4 regions of the Methylophaga sp. F7 genome follow, and region 2 is predicted to be linked to each of the others. Evidence: riboswitches for the same ligand, from Rfam matches in the RefSeq annotation. Region 2 holds a riboswitch; each other region holds the start of a gene.

What was found. Region 2 has a riboswitch for cyclic di-GMP ahead of AC08OG_RS05480 (hypothetical protein). Riboswitches for the same ligand answer to the same signal wherever they lie in the genome.
Region 1: it holds a riboswitch for cyclic di-GMP, as region 2 does, so the genes downstream of both, AC08OG_RS11140 (hypothetical protein) here and AC08OG_RS05480 (hypothetical protein) in region 2, are expected to answer to the same signal.
Region 3: it holds a riboswitch for cyclic di-GMP, as region 2 does, so the genes downstream of both, AC08OG_RS13260 (hypothetical protein) here and AC08OG_RS05480 (hypothetical protein) in region 2, are expected to answer to the same signal.
Region 4: it holds a riboswitch for cyclic di-GMP, as region 2 does, so the genes downstream of both, AC08OG_RS16105 (hypothetical protein) here and AC08OG_RS05480 (hypothetical protein) in region 2, are expected to answer to the same signal.

Annotation. Positions count from the first base shown of each region.
Region 1 covers NZ_CM166511.1:2,225,297-2,229,511, forward strand. Annotated here, with positions in the region: gene AC08OG_RS11135 (helix-turn-helix domain-containing protein) at 192-1,163, shown strand; cyclic di-GMP riboswitch class I at 1,444-1,527, shown strand; gene AC08OG_RS11140 (hypothetical protein) at 1,546-2,928, shown strand; gene AC08OG_RS11145 (MBL fold metallo-hydrolase) at 3,075-3,962, opposite strand; gene AC08OG_RS11150 (NYN domain-containing protein) at 4,030-4,215, opposite strand, start outside.
Region 2 covers NZ_CM166511.1:1,065,126-1,069,340, forward strand. Annotated here, with positions in the region: gene AC08OG_RS05470 (undecaprenyl-phosphate glucose phosphotransferase) at 1-1,024, shown strand, start outside; cyclic di-GMP riboswitch class I at 1,217-1,295, shown strand; gene AC08OG_RS05475 (hypothetical protein) at 1,325-1,834, shown strand; cyclic di-GMP riboswitch class I at 2,071-2,155, shown strand; gene AC08OG_RS05480 (hypothetical protein) at 2,184-2,708, shown strand; cyclic di-GMP riboswitch class I at 3,037-3,122, shown strand; gene AC08OG_RS05485 (hypothetical protein) at 3,152-3,676, shown strand; cyclic di-GMP riboswitch class I at 3,887-3,968, shown strand; gene AC08OG_RS05490 (VPLPA-CTERM sorting domain-containing protein) at 3,998-4,215, shown strand, end outside.
Region 3 covers NZ_CM166511.1:2,633,138-2,637,352, reverse strand. Annotated here, with positions in the region: gene AC08OG_RS13270 (winged helix-turn-helix transcriptional regulator) at 20-292, opposite strand; gene AC08OG_RS13265 (zinc-dependent alcohol dehydrogenase family protein) at 431-1,441, shown strand; cyclic di-GMP riboswitch class I at 1,735-1,821, shown strand; gene AC08OG_RS13260 (hypothetical protein) at 1,838-2,488, shown strand; tRNA gene AC08OG_RS13255 (tRNA-Arg) at 2,621-2,697, shown strand; gene AC08OG_RS13250 (DUF502 domain-containing protein) at 2,933-3,556, opposite strand; gene dsrE2 (sulfur carrier protein DsrE2) at 3,591-4,055, opposite strand; gene AC08OG_RS13240 (sulfurtransferase TusA family protein) at 4,060-4,215, opposite strand, start outside.
Region 4 covers NZ_JBWPVL010000002.1:164,947-169,161, forward strand. Annotated here, with positions in the region: gene AC08OG_RS16095 (TolC family protein) at 1-515, opposite strand, end outside; gene AC08OG_RS16100 (hypothetical protein) at 580-924, opposite strand; cyclic di-GMP riboswitch class I at 2,231-2,313, shown strand; gene AC08OG_RS16105 (hypothetical protein) at 2,306-2,860, shown strand; gene AC08OG_RS16110 (hypothetical protein) at 3,013-3,237, shown strand; gene AC08OG_RS16115 (DUF5983 family protein) at 3,774-4,052, shown strand.

The DNA of each region.
Region 1 (4,215 bases), 1.2 Mb from region 2:
TTATGTAGATAGTATTCAAAAGACTCCGTAGGTAACTATTGGGCTTGTTTGTTTGATAACAAATACCAAGCCAGTAAGCTCATTTTTGTTTAGATGCCAATACGTTAATGAATAAGGTATAGTCATTTTCACTGATTATTTTATGGTTTTACTGTCATGGTCATTCTCATATCTTTGCTGATGCAATAAAAATGACGTCAACACACCACACCGTCTATCGTGATCAGCCTTTGTTCGATGCTTATGAACAGCAGATGGCACAAGACTGGTTACCCATTGAGATAATGCAATTATCCGCGGGGAATTTCCGTGGGCATTATCGTGAAGTGGGTAATGATGATGTCAGAGTTGTGTTTGAACAACAAAATCAGGTCATACACAAACGTGCCATTATTGAGCGGGACTTCTGTACGGTTTCTTTTGCACGCATTGCAAATCAGGTACGGGTCTCTGAGTACGATGCTTTCGATAATTCATTATTTTTTCTGCCTTCAAATGTTGAAGTCGATATTCAGGCAGCGAGCGGTGTTGAAACGGTCTATTTTAGATTCGAACAGTCTAAATTAATTGAAGCAGCAAGAGTCATTAACCCAAAATATTGGGAAATGCCGACAGACCATATTTTGGTATTTGATGGTATTAACCGACAACCCCTAGAGGATTTTACTGATTATCTATATCAGCTTTCGGCACTGAGTTCGGATGATAGTCTGCGTGAGCAGCAGAAAAATATTAATTTATCAGTAATGGAATATGTCTTGCTCTCTCTCGATTCATCTTTAGTGTTTGATGAACAATCATCCGATGTACTGTCTCGGCGTCGGGCGGCTAAATCAGTAAGGCAGGCAATAGACTATATGCACGCCAACCTGGAGAGACATACTTGTCCGTCCATTATCGATATTTGTAAAGATTTACATATCAGCCAGCGTAACCTGCAATATAACTTTAAAAAAATAATGGGAATCACACCCAATGCGTACTTGTATCGATTAAGGTTAAACCGGGTTCGTGCACAACTTCTAAAACCAGCTGATATCGGTGTGACAGTCACGCAGTTAGCCAGTGATTGGCATTTTTGGCATCTAGGTCGTTTTTCCAAGGATTATCTGCAATTATTTGGCGAGTTGCCTTCCACCACATTACATCGAGCCTTTAATTAAAATCATTACTTTTTAGTTGTGATTGATACGGCTTTATGTGGCCGATATCGAATATCAGACTTGTAATGTCATATAAGCAGGCAACGAAAAGTAAACATAATCTCCCCTTTAATCATTCAGGCTTAGGTTTATAAAAACCGACTGATTCTAATCCAAAAAAATTAATAAAGATTATCCGTTTTCTCGATAAATGATTAATTTATCTCTTTGCGAAAATCGGATAGTGCCATGTCATCCGTCTCTATATCATCATATTTCGGTTGGGTTGGACTATAGCCCATTTTATTATTGCCAAACTTGGTGTGAACTAAGGACGGAAAGCTACAGACCTTGATGATGTTGTTAAGGTGGCTGAGTTGCATAGATTTAAGAGACTTTGAACATGCAAACTCAATCTTTAAAACGTTCTGTATTCAGCACATTTTTTATTTCATCAATCGTTTTAAGTACTGCGGCAAGTGCCGATAGTGTTTTAATTGGAGTCAATACATCACCTTTAACGATTAATGATGATGCCACCACAACCATTGTGACGGGCACACAATTTCAAAATGATAATGAGTTATCCGTTATTGGTCAGCCATTTGTTAAAGATCCTGTTTTAGCAAACGAAGGCACTTTTATAAATAATGGTACCTTTTACGGTAAATTCAGTGATTTAAAAAATGATGGGGTGCTGTTAAATACAGGCAGTCTGACTACTCATGTCAGTGGTTTAAATAATGCAGCAAGCGGTCACATCACCAACACCGGTTATATATACAACAACGGCGGTAGCTTGAAAAATGATGGCTTCATTGATAATCAGGCTGAGTTTAACAATTCAGGCACATTGACTAATTACGGGCAGTTAACCAATCAAGATACCCTCACGAATAGAGGTGTTTTATCAAGTTATAGAGGAGCAACCCTGACCAATACGGGAACCTTAACTAATACCAGTGCGGGTAGATTCAATAACTATATCGATTCCACTTTAATTAATGATGGCACGATGAACAATGAGGGTCGCTTCACTAATGCCGGTAAGTTGATTAATAATGGTTCCTTTACGAATAAATACGTATTCTCCAATGCAATTAATGACACCGTGACCAATAATGGCGTCATGACCAATAATAGTACTCTTGAGAATATGAACGAGATTATTAATACGGGCGTGTTTATTAACAATGAAAAAGCAACCATAAGAGGTAATGGCAGTTCAGTGGGTAATTACACCCAAACCGCTGGGCAAACCATAAATAACGGCGTCATCACTCAAACCAGTGTCAATATCAACGGCGGTAGTTTATCTGGTACAGGCATCATTAACAGCAATGTAACGGTGAATGGCACCAGTTCTGACAACCATGCCAGCATAAATGCAGGTAACTCGATTGGTACGATGACCATTAATGGCAATTACACTCAAGGTGAATTAGGTTCAATGGTGGTGGAGTTTAATGAAACCAGTTCAGATATCTTTAATATTTCACATGAGGCTTCTCTGGCCGGTTTACTAACCTTTGAGTTTATTGGTGATAATGTGCAAGTAGGAACATTTCAGTTCTTAACGTTTGCCAGCATTGTAGGCAGCTTTGATAGCATCATTTATCCATCCCTCATGGGCTTTAATTTTGATGTGGTGTTTGGTGATACCTTTGCCAATTTAGAAATCAGTCAATCGGTGAGTGAAGTGCCTGTTCCAGCGTCATTATTCTTATTTGGCCCGGCATTATTAGGCTTCTTAGGTTTACGCCGTAAAAAGGCAATGACAGCTTAAAAATATGCAGAGTGTTAATCTCAAAGAAAGTATAAAAATTGATGCTGGCTTGCCGTGAAAGAAATGAAATAACGGGTGGTGGCCATCCTACTCTTTTGATTTCGTTACGTTCCTTAGTTCGTAATGTTTACTCAGATATTCCTGATCTAGAATTCAACGTTCAGATCCGGTCGAAAATTAAAGTAGGATTGCTCCACCAGGGTTTGATAAACACCGGCAATATTCATTGGCAGCCATTCATCATACATCCGTAAATGCGCATATTCCGGTAAGCGAATTTCAGCCTGAAGCGTTTCAAGCGTTTTCCCCGCCAGCATGCCCTCACGCACAGCTGCATAAAGCGCTTCCAGATAACCAAGATAATGCTCCACATCCTCGCGCGTGCCGGTATCAGCATGTCCACCGATAAATAAATCAAACGGTTCAGCCGCCAGCACTTCCCGGGTGGAATGAATCATGCCATGAATGTCATAGCCTAAAAGATTCTGATAAGGCATCCGGCCAAGCACAATCCAATCCACCACAAAGAGCACATTGGCTGGCATAACTCGCATACTGACTGAGCCACGACCATTGTTTGGGCCGTGATATTGCAGGTGGATTTCACTGTCTCCCAATTGCAAGGTCATAGCATCCTGAAACGTGATATCCGGTAACGCGGTTGGCGCTTTTGTCCATTGCAAATCTTCTGCAGCAAATTCATGTGCCACCACCCGAATATCCCCGTCGGCAAGAATATGGCCGCCCATGGTATGGTCAATGTGATTATGGCTGTATACCAGATAGCGAATCGGCACAGTAAACCGCTTAGCCAATTCCTCTTTCAAATAGCTCGCCGCGGCATCATTAATTGGGTCGGTGACGAGAATCCCCGCATCGGTTACCACAAATATCGAATGATAATGACCCGCCGAAAAACGATACACATTGTCTTTCATCTGCTCGATTTTGTACTCGGTGGTCTCATCCGCCTGGGAAGGCAATATCACTCCCCATAACCCCAGAGAGAGAACAATTGGGATCATCAATTTCATAAACATTTTTTGGAAAAACAACATAAAAGAAACCTGGTCTTATTCAGGCCATAGCCACAAATGGCATTTATTTATTGCGAACATTGCGTACTAAAAACGAATTACCTGGGCCACGTTTTAATTCAAATAAATCAATCGCTTTAAACAGGCTGCTGAGGTTTTTAAAGCCATAGTTTCGAGTATCAAACGAGGTCTTGTTTGAGATATTTGAACCAACCGGCCCAAGCGCCGCCCAGCCGTCTTCGTCTTCGGT
Region 2 (4,215 bases):
TCGAATGGTGCTTGGAATAATGCGATCCAAGGGGTTAAATACCCGTCGCGTGGCTATCGTAGGAGCGACGAAGCTTGGTTATCGACTGGAAAAATCCTTTGATGAAATGGAATGGACAGGTTACCGTTTCAGTGGTTTCTACGATGATCGTAAACCTGCCCCAAATCGTCGTTTAGAAGAAAATGCAGCGACTGTCCTTGGCAGTATCGAAGACTTAATAAGAGATTGCCGTACAGGAAAAATCGACATTGTCTTTATTACATTATCTTTGGCAGCTGAAGCCCGTATTCGTTTGATTACTGAAAAGCTTGCTGATACTACCGCTTCGGTTTATTTGGTACCCGATTTGTTTACTTTTAATCTGCTTAACTCCAGATGGGTGGATTATCAGGGAATAACGGCAATCAGCATTTATGAGACACCCTTTGCCGGTATTGATAGTGCAATCAAACGCATTGAAGATATTGTTTTGAGTTTTTTGATACTGTGTCTGATAGCCATTCCGATGTTATTGATAGCCATTGGCATTAAAGCGACTTCCAAAGGTCCTGTGTTTTTTAAACAGACACGTTATGGAATGGATGGTGAAAAAATAAAAGTCTGGAAGTTTCGTACCATGACAGTTGCTGAAGATGGGGATAAGGTCATTCAAGCCCAAAAGAACGATCAAAGGGTCACGCATTTTGGCAAAATTTTACGAAGAACTTCACTTGATGAATTACCACAATTCTTCAATTCGTTAGGCGGTTCTATGTCAATCGTTGGCCCAAGGCCACATGCTGTAGCGCACAATGAAGAATATAGAGCGAAAATCCAAGGGTATATGCTTCGGCATAAGGTTAAGCCTGGTATTACCGGTCTTGCCCAGATAAATGGTTTTCGTGGAGAGACGGATACGCTGGATAAAATGGAAGGGCGTATCAAATATGATCTACAGTATATTCAAACCTGGACATTGCTTCTTGATCTGAAAATTATTTTATTAACGATCACTAGAGGTTTTGTTGGAAAGGATGTATATTAATGTCCAGAGTTAAATTTTCGGTATGACATCGCTGTCTAGCCAACAAAAAATTTAAACTCGTTCCTAAGATTAAAACTCAATTGCAATTCCTTTGACTGAGTTATCTATCGACACGATAGGTAATGCGCATATCAGAAATGTCGGCTGAGAGAAACATCTGGGAGTCAATCATTTCGGGTTCAATGTTGTTCCCGACAATCTAGCCTAACTTACCGTGAGGTGAGGTCGGAAAGCCATGGGTCTTTAAAGTTAAGATCGCCAGGTTGCATTGTTTCATTTTTTCATCAAAAGGAAAAAATTATGAAAAAATCAATGCTATTTTTTGCAGCCTTGTTGTTCTCGATTAACGTCAATGCAGCTACCTTATCGTTAACAGGTACTGGTTCTATTGGAGCAACCCAAAACGTCGATCTAAACAATAACAGCACTGTGCTTGCTGGTGGTTTTGTTGCTGCTCGCGGCCTTTGGAGTTCAGCTTTTAACGCAACTACAGATGCTGATACACCCGTAGTTATTGAATGGTCATTCAACCCTACTACTAGCCTTGGTTCCGCCCAACTTGCTTTTGGTGAAGTGGGAGGCCCATTACAAATGTTTAATATTAGTAGTGACTTTATTTTCAATGCTTCCATGACAGCTGGTACGACATATCTTGTTGCTATTTTGAACGCAACCTCAAATATATTGAAGTATGACCTGTCAATTTCACCATCAGCTGTTCCGATTCCAGCTGCATTGTGGTTAATGGCTCCAGCATTAATGGGTTTTTTCGGCTTACGTCGTAGAGCACTTAAATCTGCTACAGCTTAATTTTAAACGTATTGAATTCCTGCTTACTTGAGGAAAGGAGCTTTGTTCCTTTCCTTAAATTGCAAAACCATTGTAAACACTGTGAATCAATTCACATTTGATTAAAGATTTGAGTTAATCCAGCTAAATTTTGTGTTGCAGGGCTCATTATTTGTAACAAATTAACAGTATTGTTCAACCGTCACTTGAGAGCTGTTTCTAAGTGGCTTTATTTGTTGGGAACGGAAATGGTTCCTATTTTAAATCGCCAAACTTGTCATGAGGCAAGGTCGGAAAGCCACGGGTCTTCAGGTATTATTTGAAGATGGCTGGGTTGCATTGCTTAATTTTTCAATTAAAGGAAATTACGATGAAAAATGCGATGCTATTTTGTATAGCTTTATTGTTCTCAGTTAGTGCTAATGCGGCTACATTGAGTTTATCAACTGTCGGATCAAATGGTGCGACTCAAGAAATCAGTTTAAATAACAACAGCACTGTGCTTGCTGGTGGTACTGTTGCTAATTCTGGTTCTTGGGAATCATTGTTTGATGTTACAACTGATGTTGATACTCCTGTAAGAGTTGAGTGGTCATTTAATCCTTCAACAAGCTTGGATTCAGCTCAATTGGCTTTTGGTCTGGTTTCTGGCCCTGGTGGTAATTATGTTGGTTTTCCAACTATTTTTAATATCACTGGTGACTTTATCTTTACTGCCATTTTGACTGCAGGTTCATATTTTGCAGTAGATATTCTTAATGCCACTTCAGGTATTTTGAAATATGACCTGTCAATCTCTGCAGTACCAGTACCAGCTGCATTGTGGTTGTTTGCACCAGCACTGTTAGGCTTCTTCGGTATACGCCGTCAAGCACGGAAAACAGTGGTTGCATAACACCAAATGAGTTAACAATATTGTTAGTTTTAAGAAAAGGGAGCTTCGGCTCCCTTTTTTTGCAGTTATGTACTTGATTCAGTTAGCTATTATTCACAGCATGAAGTGGGACAACCAATAGAATATTGTTATAAAGTTCATTAAATATGGATATTGTGAGAAAAAGAAAATCAGCTATAATCAGCCTGAAATATATAATTTTTTTGCAATAAATTTGTCACTAGTACCATAGTACAATTTCAATCATGCAAATGAAGTAGTAGTGTTTAATCATCACCGAGATATTTCTTGGAGATAAAAAGTTCAGAGACAATGTTGTTTCTGTTTCTGTTTTTGTTGCCAAACTTACCGTGAGGTAAGGTCGGAAAGCCACGGATCTTCTGGCTGGGTTTTGAAGATGGCCGGGTTGCATTGCTTAATTTTTCAATATAAAGGAAATTACTATGAAAAATGCGATGCTATTATGTATAGCTTTATTGTTCTCAGTTGGTGCTAATGCCGCTACACTGACTTTATCAACAGTTGGTTCTTCAGGTGCTACTCAAAGTATTGATCTGAATAACAACAGTACAGTTCTTGCTGGTGGTACTGTTGCTAATTCAGGAGTTTGGGAATCATTGTTTGATGTTTCTACTGATGTTGATACACCAGTAAAAGTTGAATGGTCATTTAACCCAACAAACAGCTTGAATAATGCTCAATTGGCCTTTGGTCTGTTGACTGGCCCTGGTGGTGGTTATGTTGGTGCGCCAACTATTTTTAACATCACTGGTGATTTTATCTTTACTGCTATTTTGACAGCGGGTTCATTCTTTGGTGTTGATATTTTTAATGCCACATCAGATGTACTGAAATACGACCTGTCAATTTCTGCAGTACCAGTTCCAGCTGCATTATGGTTATTTGCTCCAGCATTGATGGGCTTCTTCGGTTTACGTCGTAAAGCACTGAAAACAGCTGCTGCATAGTAACAAATGAGTTAACAATATTGTTGGTTCAAGGAAAGGGGGCTTCGGCTCCCTTTTCTTTGTGGGGCTCAATATCATCAAAAGACTCTAAAGTTTTGCATCTGCGATTTACCTACCTGATTTGAAAAATCCACAAAAACTGTTAGTCTGTAACTGAACTTTCACGAATCTAAGAAAGTCTCAATTATAGAAACAATTCTGTTTCTATCTTCAATATAAAGCCAAACTTGTCATGAGGCAGGGTCGGAAAGCTACGGATCTTTAATTGACTAAAGATGGCCGGGCTGCATTGCTTATTTTTTCACTTAGAAGGAAATTGCTATGAAAAAAGCGATGCTATTATGTATAGCCTTTTTATTCTCTGCTGGTGCAAACTCAGCAACTCTTAATTTAACAGCTGAGGGCTCAAATGGGGCCTCCCAACAGCAAGTCACCTTAAATAATAACAATGTTGTTTTAGGTGGTGGTGTTGTTGAAAGCTCCAAATCAAATTGGAGTTCAATGTTTAACGTCACAGCAGATACAAATACTGCGGTTGA
Region 3 (4,215 bases), 1.5 Mb from region 2:
GTGTACTCAAGCCGATTAGCTAAAGATCATTTTCAAGGGTCCAGTTTTTTAGTTCTTCAAGTATTGTCAGGGCATTCAATCCTCTAGCCGCAATTTTGTATTGGACCGCGACAGGTTTGCTTGAGATCACATCTCTGGTGATCAGTTTATTTTCTTCCATTGCCTTCAACCTCTCTGCCAGGACTTTTTTACTGGCCCCGGCAAGTTGTCTCGCAATTTCATTAAAACGCATGGGCTGATCTTTCAGGTGCCACAAAATGGAGCCTGTCCATTTATTACCGATAATTCTCATTCCCCTCTCAACTGGGCAGGGTTTATAACAAGTCTGGTGGTTTTCTCTCATAGTTATTTGTAGGTTACAAAAAGTTAACTGGTTGACTATTGTAACCTGAATGTTAGTTTGTATGTTTAGACAAACTAGAGAGCAGACATGAAAGGTAAATCAATTTTCGTCGAAGCGGGTGGTGGCTTTGATAAAGTTAGCGTAGAAGAAACAGAAACAATCTCGCCAGGTGACAGCGAAATTCTGGTCAGACTTCATGCTAACTCGCTTAATTATCACGATTATGCGGTCGTCAAGGGGCTCTGGCCTGCATCAGAGAAAAGAATACCTATGGCTGATGGTGCCGGTGAAGTAATAGAGGTGGGACCAAACGTGACCGAATTTAAGGTCGGTGATAGCGTTGTGAGTACGTTTTTCCCTTCTTGGTTAAACGGTGAACCAGTCGTTGATGGTTTCTCAACTGTTCCTGGCGATGGAGTAGATGGTTACGCAAGAGAATATGTCACGGCAAAGGCTGAAGCTTTCACCAAGTCACCCTCAGGTTGGTCTCATACAGAATCTGCGACGTTGACTACAGCAGCCTTGACAGCATGGCGGGCTTTGTTCGATTTTAATCAGCTCAAATCAGGTGATACCGTTCTTCTTCAAGGGACTGGTGGTGTATCCATCTTCGCTTTACAGTTTGCCAAAATGGCAGGCGCCAAAGTGATTGCCACTTCATCCAGTGATCAAAAACTCACTAGGTTGAAGGAGCTGGGAGCAGATCATGTGATCAATTATAAAAAAGAACCTAACTGGGGCTTTTTAGCCAGAGAACTCAATGATGGAAAAGGTGTTGACCACGTCGTTGAAATTGGTGGTGCTGAAACATTGGAGCAATCTCTAAACGCTGTACGTATCGCTGGCCAAATTTCGTTAATTGGTATTCTTTCTGGACAGACTTGCGATATAAATATTGTGAAGACTTTTGTGAAACAGGTTAGGCTTCAGGGCGTTCTTGTTGGTAGCAGAGTCCATCAGCAGGAGATGATTAAAGCTATCGAGGCTAATCAGCTAAAACCAATTATTGATCGTACTTTTGCTTTAAAGGATATTGTCAAAGCATTTGAGTACCAAGAAACGAATCAGCATTTTGGTAAAATTTGTTTAGAGTTTTAAATGAAATAAAAAAGCCCTTGAGGTGGGGCTTTTTTAATTTATTAGCCTCTCAACCACCGATAGAATGTTTCAGAATTCGTCGGTCTAAAATAGCCCTGTTATAATTACGGCCGATGTCCCTGTAGCTCAGATGGATAGAGCGTTAAACATTTATCTGTCCAAATTGAGAAGGATAGGGCTGGGATTACATTATTAGCTCTAATAATTAACATCAAAGATTTATTAATTAGTACTAAAGTACAATACTTTTTAATAAAATTTAGTGTAAGTTCGAAAGAGTGATCTAATCACGCTATTTATTATGCCAAACTTGGCGTGAGCCTTGGACGGAAAATTACAGCTGTGCTTTTAAGTAAAGGTATCAGGGCTGGGTTGCATACTTTAAGGAGTTCACCGATGAATAAGATGATAGCTACGATAATCTTCTCATTATTTTCTTTTTCTGCTTTTGCCGCTACAGTCGACATTGATTTGAGTGGGGCTACCACTTCCACCCTTATTGATGCTGATGGAGCAAGTTTCTCACAAACTTTCACAGGTCAGACTGCATCTGGCTCAGCAATTTCAGGTTCCCCTATAGGGCCATTATCACTAACACCAAGTGGAACAATAAGAGTTGTCTCTTTTGATCCAGGTTGCACAGGTTGTGATTCTGGCAATTCACTTCTTACACCCTCAAGTTTTCAGGGCCCATTGTCGATTTTGTTTGATTTTAATGCCGACAGTTTTTCATGGGTGATGGGAAGCTCTGTTGCAGGATCCAATGTTGCTGCAGATTTATTTTCAAATAGTGGTAGTTTAATCAACACAGTACTAATCAGCATGCTGGAAGGGTACAACAAATACTCTATCTCAGGCTTGGGTGCTTTTGCAGGAATTACTTTTAGAGACAATAACGACCCAGCTGGAGTACGTTACATGGACATGTCTTACAATAGTGTTGTCGGAGTCTCTGAAGTTCCAATCCCTGCCGCCGCTTTCATGTTTGCACCGGCATTACTTGGACTCATGGGATTACGTCGAAGAGCAAAAAATAAAGTCGCTTAACTTTATTTCTTTCAGAAAGCCGTGATGATTAATTTCATCACGGCTTTTTTATTTGTATAACTGCCGTTCAACCGACGACTGGTTTGTTTCGAAGTGAAGCCGATCAGCTTGACTGATATAATTGCGGCCGATGTCCCTGTAGCTCAGATGGATAGAGCGTCCCCCTCCTAAGGGGAAGGCCACAGGTTCGACTCCTGTCAGGGACACCAATAATAATCAATAGATTATTTTTGACTGGAAATGAATAATAGCGGGATAGTCATTCGCATACTCCCCATCAACTTTTAGAACCTTCATTTTTTCTATAACAAATTTATCGATTTGTATTAGGTTTATCAGATTCAGAAAGTTGAGGTTGGGAAAGGAATAAATATCCCACTGGGTAATGGATACGGCGCAACTAAGAAAGTAATGACAATTCTTTACCAGTTGCCTTGTGAAAAATTATTTTTCAACAATGATTTTTGGTTGATGGCTTTCTGTTTCACTATCTGAAAGTCCTGCGGTCAGGATCCAGCGCATCGTGTCTTCATTCGACATTTCCAAAGACCGAACCTGATCTCGTGAAACGCAAATTGTATAGCCACCAACTTGATAGCTCATTGGCAGGTATATGGCGACCAGATTATTTTCCTGATCCTCCATGCCTAAAACATGGCTAACGTTATCCTTCACCAGAAAGCCAATCAGCTGAACCCCACCGATGGTGACAGCAACAGCATTGCTGAGACTTTCCTGCTGTTTCTCGCGAGAGAAAAAACGCGTGAAATCTCGTAATGCACCATGAATCGATTTCACCAGCGGAATGCGATCCAGGATGGATTCACCCATATCAAACAGTCGTTTGACCAGCCAGGCATTAACGGCAATTCCAATCACAAAAATCAACCCTATAGCCGCTAATAACCCAAGCCCTGGCCAATAAAAATCATAGGGTAAAATGGCAATCATTATCGGACGTAATGCACGCTCTGCTGTAACAGCCAACCAATAAATAAGATAAAGCGTCAGGGTGACGGGTAACGCTGTCGCCAAACCTTTTAAAAAAGTCTTCCAGACAAATTGCATAAAGCTGTTCCTATTCCAAACCGAATACGGTTATTCAGATGTATAAAGTTATATCGGCTTCGCTGGCAAATTCCAGAAAGGTGGCAGCGCCTCCATGACTGATTCCATCGATAAAATCTGAATTTTTAAAATCAAACAAATCGACAGTCATTTGGCAGGCAATTAATTCAACATCTGACTCCAGACAAATCTCACGTAATTCAGCAACACTGGCAACACCTTTCTTTTTCAATTTGCGTTGCATCATCCAGGTAGCAAAGGCTTCAAGCCCTGGAATAATTTGCACGATACTGGGGACCGGAACAGGCATGGGCATAGCAGGGTTGCCTAAAGGAGAGACTTTAAGAGACATATCTTTCTTAAGCAATTGCAAACCGTAAAAGGTAAAAAATATTTTGGCTTCAAACCCTAGCGCCGCTGCTGTGGAGGCCAGTAGAAATGGTGGATATGCACCATCTAAAGTACCTTTACTTGCAATTATGGCGAGTTTTTTGGCCATGCAGTCATGCCCCTTTTTCGATGATGAAATACAATTTTCCGTCGACTTCTTCACTACTGAGTAGCGGATTACCAGTCATTTTGCAGAAGGCCGGAATATCTTTTAGCGCGCCAGTATCGGTACATATGAGTCGCAATCGCTGAGAGGCTGACATTTCATT
Region 4 (4,215 bases), on a different replicon from region 2:
GCCAGTTCCAGCCCCGTCTCGGCTAGCTTTACACGCTCCTGGCTATTGAGCACTTTAATAAATTGTCGTGTTACCTGACCTAGCAAGTCCAACGCTTTTATTTTGCGATCAACACGGACAACATCACTTTGTTGTTCCACCAGTTCAACACGGGACAATCTTTTATCACCCAGTTCAACGACAGAGGAGAGAGTGACCGTGGTTTCCAGTGACTTGATACCGCTTAGTTCTCTAGTGCCAGCGAAATTTTCAATCTCAGCACCAACAACATATGCCGGTTTGAGATTGGCCGTTTTTTTCTGGGCTTCAAGTTGTTGCTGTCGAATTGGAAAAACCTGTAATGCCGGATGTTGCGCCAGTGTTTGTTGCATGGCCTCGTTTAAACTCAACGTTTTCGTTTGTTGAATGTTATCGGCAATAACCGGTGAGACAGAAAAGGCAACCAGCATCGAACAAAGCAATGCACGGATAGCAGGCGCACGCACATTTGTAGTGCGATCAAAGTGTATTTTCATGAAATTAGATCCTGTTTAACTGCAAACAACGGACTTACGTTAAGTCCGCAAAAACATCAGCAGTTCAAGATCTCGGAGGGCGGTACATACTGACTGTAAAGTCAGGTTTTGGCGATCTAGGGTGGAGGTTGAAATAATTGTATGGAATAGCAGCAACATTAATTCCATCAATATTAAAGATGGCGATAAAATGTGAACACTGACAATGCATACAAAAATCACAATCGCCAGTACTTTGTGCATCATGCGAAGACGCATTGTTCGCTTGTTGAATTGCATTGGAATCATCAAGAACAAGCTGATGTTCTTGTGATGTCTTGGAATCATATGTATGAATGTCAGCCGCAACTATGCCTGATTGCATCACAATCATAAAGATGAGCATGTTGATAATTAATTTTACTGACATTCGTTAATTTTATTAATGGATTCTGATGTCTTAGTTAACAACATAATAACTTAGTTCCCAAAAGATTAGCAAAATTAAAAGTTCTCTGCTGGGTCTGTGAGAGTCTGTCACTGTTTTTATGTAACAAACACAAAGTTTGTGATGATTTTGAATAGTGTATGAGATCTTATGCTCGGGGTCTCCGGATCTATAAACAAAACTAAGGCACTATAATTCGCTAATACTAAGGCGAGAGAAATGTATTGGCTGAAAGATCTTGAGCTATAGAAATTCAGAAAGTGTTATGTATTCATATTTTCAACTAAAGCAGCTAATTATGAATAGATAGCATGTTGCTAAGTCTACTTAATATGTGCTCGAACTCATTGCGTTCAACACGAAGCTTCTGTTTTCTGACTTGGTACCCACACTTTTGGCGTCAACAGCACCACGTGGTCGACCTCGGCAGTCCAAGTCACAGCTACAATAGAGTGTTCCTAATGATCCATTACGATTCTGGTCATGATAAACATGATCACGAAGCTCAGCTCTTGCTTGTTCAAATGATTCTGGATCTGCCAGTGCTTAGACCAAGATGAGTAACCCAGCGAATAGCGATAATATGATTTTATTCATTAATCTTTTCATCTTCATTTTATTGTTCATACAATCACTGTCACTAAACGACTGACACGCGGGTTACGAACTTTGACGATATCGTTTGCCGGCGCATTATCTCGAATTAACGCCCAGGTTTCTGTGGTCCGGTTTGGCTTTCCATTCCGAAGAGTTTGCTGGGGCTTTATTATCTTTCAGTTGGATGAGGTGAGTAATTTAGAAAGCCGACGCCAGGCACGGTCAATCGAGCTGATGACCATTCGCTCACAAAAGTGTTCGACATCAAGTAGAGAGGGGTGAACATCACCAATATGCGTTTTGATTTGTAGGTCTAAGCAATCATTTGGTGATGTCTTCAACCTTACCACTAAACTATGCAACCCAATCTGTTCGGCTGGCCACTCTGACAGATGCTTCAGCAATTCGTGTTTGATGAAAGCGGCCTTTGAGATATGGAGGTGAGACCAATTGAGGATGTCTTACCTTAACGTAACCACTTTCTAGCGATAAGCTTTTGTCTAATTGAAAAAATGATTATATGAAATAAAACTTATCACGATAGTTGCCCCGATTTCGCTTCTTTATTACAAAAAACAACAGGAATTTATACTAAAAATTAAGATGCGTTATATTGTACCAAAGTACAGTTTGATTAGACGTAAAAAGCATGTCATGGTGTCCTTAATTGAAGTAATTTTGAAATTCTACTTGAACCAGACGCCAAACTCGTTGTGAAATGAGGACGGAAAGCTTCGGGTCTTTAAAGTAAAGAAAGATAGCCGGGTTGCATTGCACCATTTTCTTTTTTCTTAATGTTAAGGACTTATGCTATGAAAAAACACTCTTTTTTATTACTGCACTAATGTTCAGCATTTCAGCTAATGCGGCATCAATTAACGTAACGCCAACAGTAACCTCTCCCTACACTATTACCAATAACGGTAGTAATAACGTATCGGTCGCTGCAACTTACAGTGCTTTTGTAGGCGCTTTTCTTCTCACCACTGGTGTGACTAGTGATGTTGACACATTGGTGAAATTTGACTTCTCGTTTAATAACTTACCTGCGACTCCTGGCAGAGTTACTTTTTCTCAACCTATCAGTGGAATGATTACTCCAGTGGAATCTTTCGCCATAACATCATCAAGCTTGACCTTCACGAGAATGTTATTTGCTGGACAAACAGCATTTTTTAATCCTATGCCGGGTGCGGCTGGTTCATTTGATTTGAGCATTGCAGCACTGCCCTCAGAATTGCCAGTACCAGCAGCATTGTTTTTATTCGCACCAGCCTTGCTTGGTTTTTTAGGTCTACGTCGTAAAATGGCAAAAAACTAAAACATTAAGCTTTATTTTTAATTGAATAAGTGTCATCCGGTTAATACCGGATGACTTTTTATTAACGAAAAACAATATCAAAAGTACCAGAGTTCAAAAACCAAAAGGGTCAGAATCAATTGCTTCATTCCTAACATTATGGAGTTTGCGTTATGGGATGTATCAAGATAGATATTTTTCCAGAGTTAGATTTTGAGTCGGAAATATTTGGAAGCAGTTTAATTGGCTATATAGCTTCTGGTGAGCAGAAACTCAATATCGAAATTGCTGTTAAAGACATTATTACCTATAAATGGGCTCTGAGAATAAAAGCTGTAAATGAAACAAAGATAAACATCATTGAAATCGCAGCAAATGGGATTCGATTACTGCTTTGACCGGTGAGACTCTTGTCTCCTGATCATAGTTAAGAAAATTTCAATATATTGGTTGAGATGACTAGGCATGTAAATGCCAATTTAATTACCATACAGCATTTATCGTTAGAAGAGGCGGCTAGCCTTACCTATACGCCAGAACGTTTCAGAAGTGTTCGTAGATAATCGTGTATTTAACACATGGCAGATCATTAATTTAGAAATCATCTGTTTGATGAGTAGATTGATTTAACGGTTTAAAAATATCCCTGTATTTAAGTATCTTAATGATGCTTTCTGCTAAAGCTTCATCTTTGGATAGCACAATCACCCTTATGAGATCATTTGAAAGTAATTGTTTGTTAATTGAATGCACTAATTGAAGTCTGTTGGGTTTACTCAAATAAATGAGTTACACTGGGCAACAACACGAAAGGGGCTAAAAAGGGCTTTTGCCTGCTTTTTTTGTCTATTATATTAGCCATACATCATTGGCTTTCCAAACCCACACGGAGATCGGCTCTTCCGTATGAGGTGTCGATCCCAAGGAAATCAATGTGGAAACCTATCCAGTGATCGCTTTAAGTACTTCTCATATTGAGCAGGCCGATATCAATGCATTACGCATTGCAGCGTTTCAGACCAATATGGTGATGGAGCGTGAATCCGGCTTCTTTATTAAGCTGTATATGAACGATTTGGCAGGAAACCTCCGAGGAGATTACAGTCCTTCACTCTGCAAAGTTATTGAGTTCGCATTTAACAATAATTTTGAAATGATTGAACTGGATTCAGATGCCGAGGCCATCCCAGAGTTAGACCAGCACGACTGGTAGAACATTACCCCTGGCAACAGGGGTATTCCAAAGCGTATTCACAGAGTACGTTTCGGAATAGATATCCAGTAGATAGCCAAAAACTATCTATTTGATAAGTCAGCCGGACTTATTTAAAACCGGCCTCAATGTCCAAGCAGTACGCTGTTTGGAATCTCAAAAA